Linked DNA regions of Zobellia nedashkovskayae. The protein of the gene in region 2 binds, or shares a complex with, the protein of the main gene of each other region. Links are inferred from orthologs where the notes say so. Each region holds a gene or a part of one and is shown on either strand. Other genes may lie near its edges.

Region 1 (3,264 bases), 3.8 Mb from region 2 along the record:
GAGTAATTGATAATTCCAATAAATTCAGAACGTTCACCTTCATCTACCTTACGCACGTCATTTTCCTGCAAACTTCGGATGCGTTGTGCTTTAATAAAAATCTGGTCTGTTAATGAGGGAAGCCGTAAAATACGCCAAGCACTACCGTAGTCCTTCATTTTCTTTTCAAAGAGGTCTCTACAGGTTTTAATCACCTCATCATATTGTTCGGATGTCTTCTGCATGGCTATCCTTTCTAATTTGCGTAAATTTCACTCAAAATTCTGAATTGCTCAAAGTTCGTGTTTTAAACTTGGTTAATCAAGGGATACCGCTTCAACTTTATCACATATGACTCTAAATTGTAAAGGCCGCCTTATAGACCTATCCACACCAAAAGTGATGGGCATTTTAAACTGCACTCCAGACTCGTTTTACGACGGTGGAAAATATCTAGATGATAACTCCATTTTAAAGCAAACTGAAAAAATGTTAAATGATGGTGCCACCTTTATCGATGTTGGCGGCTACAGTTCTAGACCAGGTGCCAACCATGTTACGGAAGAAGAAGAAATGAAACGCATGCTTCCGTTAACGGAACTATTGCTTAAACAATTTCCTGAAATTATACTGTCTATAGACACCTTCAGAAGCAATGTTGCATCTGCTTGTCTTGATGCCGGAGCTGCTATTATAAATGACATTTCTGCAGGTAAATTAGACAACAATATGTTGTCTACAGTGGCCAAGCATCACGTGCCTTACATTATGATGCACATGAAAGGAACGCCGCAGAACATGCAGCAACAGACAAATTATGACAACCTTTTAGTTGACATAATTAAATATTTCTCTGAACGAATTGCAGCTGCAAAAGCTTTAGGTATTACCGATGTTATTGTAGACCCTGGATTTGGATTTGCCAAGACCCTTGAGCAGAATTATGAAATTCTACAAAAATTGAACCTTTTTCAAAATTTGGAATATCCTTTACTAGTTGGCATTAGCCGAAAATCCATGATTTACAAAGTTCTCAAAACCGATGCAAAAAGTGCTTTGAACGGTACCACAGCCCTCAATATGGCCGCATTAATGAATGGCGCCAATATTTTAAGGGTTCACGACGTTAAAGAAGCGTATGAATGTGTTAAACTTGCAGAAGAATTAATGCCTTGTTAAAAGTGTATGGATTTCATTAATTTTACAAAAACGCCTCCGCATTGGACTTTCTGAATTTTCTTGAATTTAAGATTACCGATATACTAGATATTATTCTGGTAGCTATACTGTTGTACTACATTTACAAGTTGGTACGAGGTTCTGTTGCTATTAATATTTTTCTTGGTATTGTAATCGTTTGGGGATTCTGGAAACTGACCGAGCTATTGGGCATGGAGATGATCAGTAGTCTTGTAGGTGCGTTTATGCAAGTAGGGCTTATTGCCCTTATCATTGTTTTTCAGCAAGAAATTAGAAAATTTCTTTTAATGGTGGGTTCTACCAATTTTGCCAACAAAAGAAATTTCATCAAACATTTTAAATTTTTAAGACAAGATGGTGCAACCGTAAGCATGGATGTGGATTCTATTGTTGAGGCATGTAAAAAAATGAGTTCCACAAAAACGGGCGCATTGATTGTTTTAGAACGAAACAACTCTTTGGACTTTATAAAATCATCCGGAGACAAAATGTATTGTGAAGTAAATACTCCTATCCTAGAAAGCATTTTTTACAAGAACAGTACGCTACACGATGGAGCAGCCATAATAGAAAACAATTATATTGTTGCCACTAGAGCAATTTTACCAGTTTCCAATGAACGTAACATTCCGTTGCGTTTTGGACTTCGTCATAGAGCAGCTGTAGGTGTTACTGAAAAAACAGATGCATTAGGATTAGTAGTTAGCGAAGAGACGGGAAATATCTCATATATTAGAAATGGAAAGTTTGTTGATTTTGGCAATATGGATGAATTAACGGCCATAATAAAAGAAGATTTAATAAGTTAAGCTACTTCTTCCGAAAGGAATTGAGCTTCGTAAAGACCGCTGTAATATCCTCCTTTTTTAAGCAACTGCTTGTGAGTTCCCGTTTCTACAATTTTACCGGCATCCATTACAATTATCTTATCGGCTTTTTTAATGGTGGCCAAACGGTGTGCAATGATTATAGAAGTTCTTCCTTCGGTTATTTTCTCTGTTGCTCTCTGTATCAACTGCTCAGAATAAGTGTCTACGGATGACGTAGCTTCATCTAAAACCAAAATACTTGGGTTGCTTACATAAGCCCGTAAAAACGCAATCAATTGGCGTTGTCCACTAGACAACATTGTTCCTCTTTCTTTTACGTTATATTGATATCCTCCAGGCAGACTGCTTATAAACTCATCCACTCCAATTTGTTTGGCAGCATCTTCAATAAGCTCGTGGGTTATCTCGGTATTTTTTAAAGAAATATTGTTTTCTATAGTATCAGCAAAAAGGAATACATCTTGAAGCACAACAGCAATCTGAGATCTAAGCGAAACCAAACTAAAGTCTTTAATATCTATATCATCAACTAAAATAGAACCCGAATTTATTTCATAAAAGCGGTTCAATAAATTAATTATAGTAGACTTCCCTGCACCGGTAGCTCCTACAATTGCCACGGTCTCCCCTGCTTTTACTTCAAAAGAAATACCGTGCAATACTTCTTCCTCTTCTAAATATCCAAAGTGTACGTCATTAAATTTTATATCTCCTCGTACATCTTCTTTAACCACAGAACCTAAGTCTTGTATATTACTCTGGGTATCCAAAATTTTAAAAACCCTATTGGCAGCTACCATTCCCATTTGTAGGGTATTGAACTTATCTGCTATTTGTCGTAAAGGTCTAAAAAGCATATCTATCAACAGAATAAATGCGAACAGCGTACCTAGTTCTTCCTTAGAAAGATTAGATACATTTTGAAGTCCACCGTACCATACGATCAGGCCCACTGCAATAGAAGAAGAAATTTCTGCAATCGGAAAGAAAATGGAGTTGTACCAAACTGTTTTTAACCAAGCATTCTGATGCTTTTCATTGATAACCCTAAATTTTTCACTTTCAATCCTTTCACGCGTAAACAACTGTACGATTTTCATACCTGTTATCCGTTCTTGCACAAAAGAATTAAGATTGGAAACCTGTGTTCTAACCTCGGCGAAAGCAACTTTCATTGCCTTTTGAAACAAACGTGTTGCATAAAGAATTAACGGCAATATGGCAAAAACAATGAGCGCTAGACGCCAGTTCATTA
Region 2 (3,218 bases):
CTGTCTAAAGAAGAGGTAAAAAAACGCTACACCGTTAAGAACATGGAAGTGATACAGGAAATTGAAAAGAAAAAAACAATTCTTGTAGTTTGTTCTCACTATGCCAATTGGGAATGGAACGTTAGCATGAATAATTATGTGAGTTCTAAGGGTTATGCCGTTTACCAGAAAATAAGCAATACCTATTTTGACCGTTGGATAAAAAATGTCCGTGCGCGCTGGAATACTACACTTATTACAAAAGAAGAAACCGCCAAAACCGTTTTACTGAATTACAAGAACAACGTAACGGGAATTTTCGGTATGGTAAGTGACCAGTCTCCGCAATGGCACCGCGCTCATTATTGGGCAGAATTTATGGGGGTAAAAGTACCTGTTATTAATGGAGCTGAAAGCTTAGCAAGAAAAATGGACCTTGCGGTAGTTTTCCTGAAAGTATCAAAAGTAAAGCGTGGCTATTATAGTGCCGAATTTATTCCGATTACAACTGCTGGTTCTTCTACAGAAAAAAACGAAATCACCGATGAGTTTCTTCGTCTTGCCGAACAACAGATTCGTGAGCAGCCAGAATATTACCTATGGACGCATAGACGTTGGAAACATAGGGACAAGGTTCCTGTGGAGTTTCAGTAACCCTCTTCCTTCGACTGCGCTCAGGAAGGTGTTATTTCAATTGCGTGTATACTCTAGAATCTGACTGCGCTCAGGAAGTCGCTACTTCAATTGCGTGAATCTTCAAAAATCTGAATGTGCTCAGAAAGGTATTACTTATATCTGATAAGATTTAAGAGAAAGTATTTCTCTATTACACATAAAAACGCTCGGAATGAAAATGAGAAGAATCTCAATCATTCCGAGCGTTTTGTTATCAAGCACCTCCCTGAGCGCAGTCGAAGGGCGGTGCTGATTTTATAAACCAGCTACTGCCTTAATCTCACCAATAATACGGTCGGCAAGTTCATCAGCTTTTGACTGACTTTTTGCTTCGGTATAAATACGGATAATGGGCTCTGTATTTGATTTTCTTAGGTGTACCCAATTTTCGGCGAAGTCTATTTTTACTCCGTCAATAGTTGTTATTTCCTCGTCTTTATATTTTTCGGCCATAGCTGTAAGAATACCATCTACATCAAGACCTGGTGTCAATTGTATTTTCTTCTTGCTCATAAAGTATGAAGGATAGCTAGCCCGTAGGTCTGCAACAGTGCCTCCGTTTTCGGCCATCAACATTAAGAATAAAGCTGTTCCTACTAAAGAATCACGTCCGTAATGACTTTCAGGATAGATAATACCACCATTTCCTTCACCACCAATAATAGCCTTGTTAGCCTTCATTTTAGTAACTACGTTCACTTCGCCTACGGCAGAAGCTTCATATGTACCACCATGCTTTTGAGTAATGTCTCTTAATGCACGTGAAGAAGATAAGTTAGAAACTGTATTTCCTTTAGTTTTACCCAGAACATAATCTGCACAGGCAACCAAAGTATACTCCTCGCCAAACATTTCACCGGTATTGTCAATAAATGCCAACCGGTCTACATCTGGATCAACTACGATTCCAAAATCGGCTTTTTCTTCAATAACTAAAGCGCAAATATCTCCCAAATGTTCTTTTAAAGGCTCTGGATTATGTGGGAAATGACCCGTTGGGTCACAGTATAATTTTACAACTTCAACACCAAGCTCTTCTAAAAGTTTTGGAATGGCTATTCCTCCTGTGGAGTTTACACCATCAACCACAACTTTGAATTTGGCTTTGCGAATCGTATCGGCATCTACTAAGGGTAGTTCCAATACTTCATCAATATGAATATCTATATAAGAATCGTTTCTAGTAATACTTCCTAAATCATCAACATCACAGAAATCAAAATCTTCTTTTTCGGCTATATCAAGAATTTTAGCACCTTGAGCAGCATCTAAAAATTCACCTTTTTCATTCAGAAGTTTTAGAGCGTTCCATTGTTTTGGATTGTGGCTAGCGGTCAAAATAATACCACCATCTGCTTTTTCCATAGGTACGGCAATCTCTACCGTTGGTGTGGTAGACAAATCTAGATCTACGATATCAATTCCTAAACCTACCAAAGTAGAAACTACAAGGTTCTGAATCATTTCGCCAGAAAGACGGGCATCACGACCTACAACTACTTTTAATTTATCCTTTTTTGAATACTCTTTAAGCCATATTCCGTACGCCGCCGCAAACTTAACGGCGTCTATTGGAGTTAGGTTATCACCAGAACGGCCGCCAATTGTGCCCCGAATTCCCGAAATCGATTTTATTAAAGTCATATTTTTCTAAATTCTTAATAGTTTATGCAAATATACGGGTCTAGGACAAATACTATGTTTTCAATTTGTAAATTCGAGCTTATGAATTTTCTCGCACACATTTACCTCTCTTTTGACGACCCAGAAATCACCTTGGGAAACTTTATAGCAGACAGTATTAGGGCTAATAAATACACGCATTTACCGGAACGGGTTCAACAAGGAATTATGTTGCATCGTGAAATTGATACGTTTACGGATACACATGAAATTCCTAAGATTAGCAGCAAACGGTTACATAAGAACTATAGCCACTACAGCCGTGTAATCGTAGATATTTTTTACGACCACTACCTGGCCAAAAACTGGAGTACCTATTCTGATACCCCATTAGATATCTACGTGGAAAATTTTTACGACCTATTAGAAGATAATTATATCATTCTACCGGTAGGTGTGCAAAGGATGATGCCTTATATGATATCCGATAACTGGATTTACAACTATTCTAAAATGGAAGGAATAGGCAAGGTTTTAAAAGGCATGAACCGAAGAACAAATAACAAATCTAAAATGAATTTTGCCATTTTAGACCTTGAAGAGCATTATGACAAATTTGAAGAAGAGTTTACGGCTTTCTTTGATGAACTTATGGTGTTTTCAAAGCAAAAATTTATATCACTCTAATATCAAGGCATATACGAACCTATTTTAAATTTTTAAACCGACTGCGTATGAAACCAACACGTTTAATTCTCCTCAAGTCCCTAATACTTCTCCTTTTCGTTAACTGTAAAAGCTTACCGGCAGAACCTGCAAAAGCAACGGGTGTCATTGCCGAAAAAGCTATGGTGGTTTCGGCACGAGAAGAAGCTTCTGCTATTGGCGCTGCTATTTTAAAACAAGGTGGTAATGCTTTTGATGCCATGGTAGCCACAGAA

What was found.
Region 1: the proteins of glmM (region 2) and IWB64_RS01250 are in contact, whole or in part, in a crystal structure (PDB 7OJS), measured with the Bacillus subtilis proteins. The link is inferred for Zobellia nedashkovskayae from one-to-one orthologs.

What each region holds. Positions count from the first base shown.
Region 1 is NZ_JADDXR010000002.1:294,322-297,585, forward strand. What follows is about bases 166-3,093. They hold IWB64_RS01250 (diadenylate cyclase), read left to right. Parts: upstream 166-1,199; coding sequence 1,200-1,988; downstream 1,989-3,093. Other genes in these bases: IWB64_RS01240 (DUF1599 domain-containing protein), read right to left, coding at 166-224; folP (dihydropteroate synthase), read left to right, coding at 331-1,158; IWB64_RS01255 (ABC transporter ATP-binding protein), read right to left, coding at 1,985-3,093. Outside these bases: more of IWB64_RS01240, read right to left, coding at 1-165; more of IWB64_RS01255, read right to left, coding at 3,094-3,264. UniProt on the Bacillus subtilis protein: One of 3 paralogous diadenylate cyclases (DAC) in this bacteria, catalyzing the condensation of 2 ATP molecules into cyclic di-AMP (c-di-AMP). Upon expression in E.coli leads to c-di-AMP synthesis.
Region 2 is NZ_JADDXR010000002.1:4,058,966-4,062,183, forward strand. Bases 105-2,986 are described here. They hold glmM (phosphoglucosamine mutase), read right to left. Parts: upstream 2,299-2,986; coding sequence 910-2,298; downstream 105-909. Other genes in these bases: IWB64_RS16635 (lysophospholipid acyltransferase family protein), read left to right, coding at 105-633; IWB64_RS16645 (acyl carrier protein phosphodiesterase), read left to right, coding at 2,380-2,964. Outside these bases: more of IWB64_RS16635, read left to right, coding at 1-104; ggt (gamma-glutamyltransferase), read left to right, coding at 3,012-3,218. UniProt on the Bacillus subtilis protein: Catalyzes the conversion of glucosamine-6-phosphate to glucosamine-1-phosphate. Glucosamine-1-phosphate is used for cell wall biosynthesis.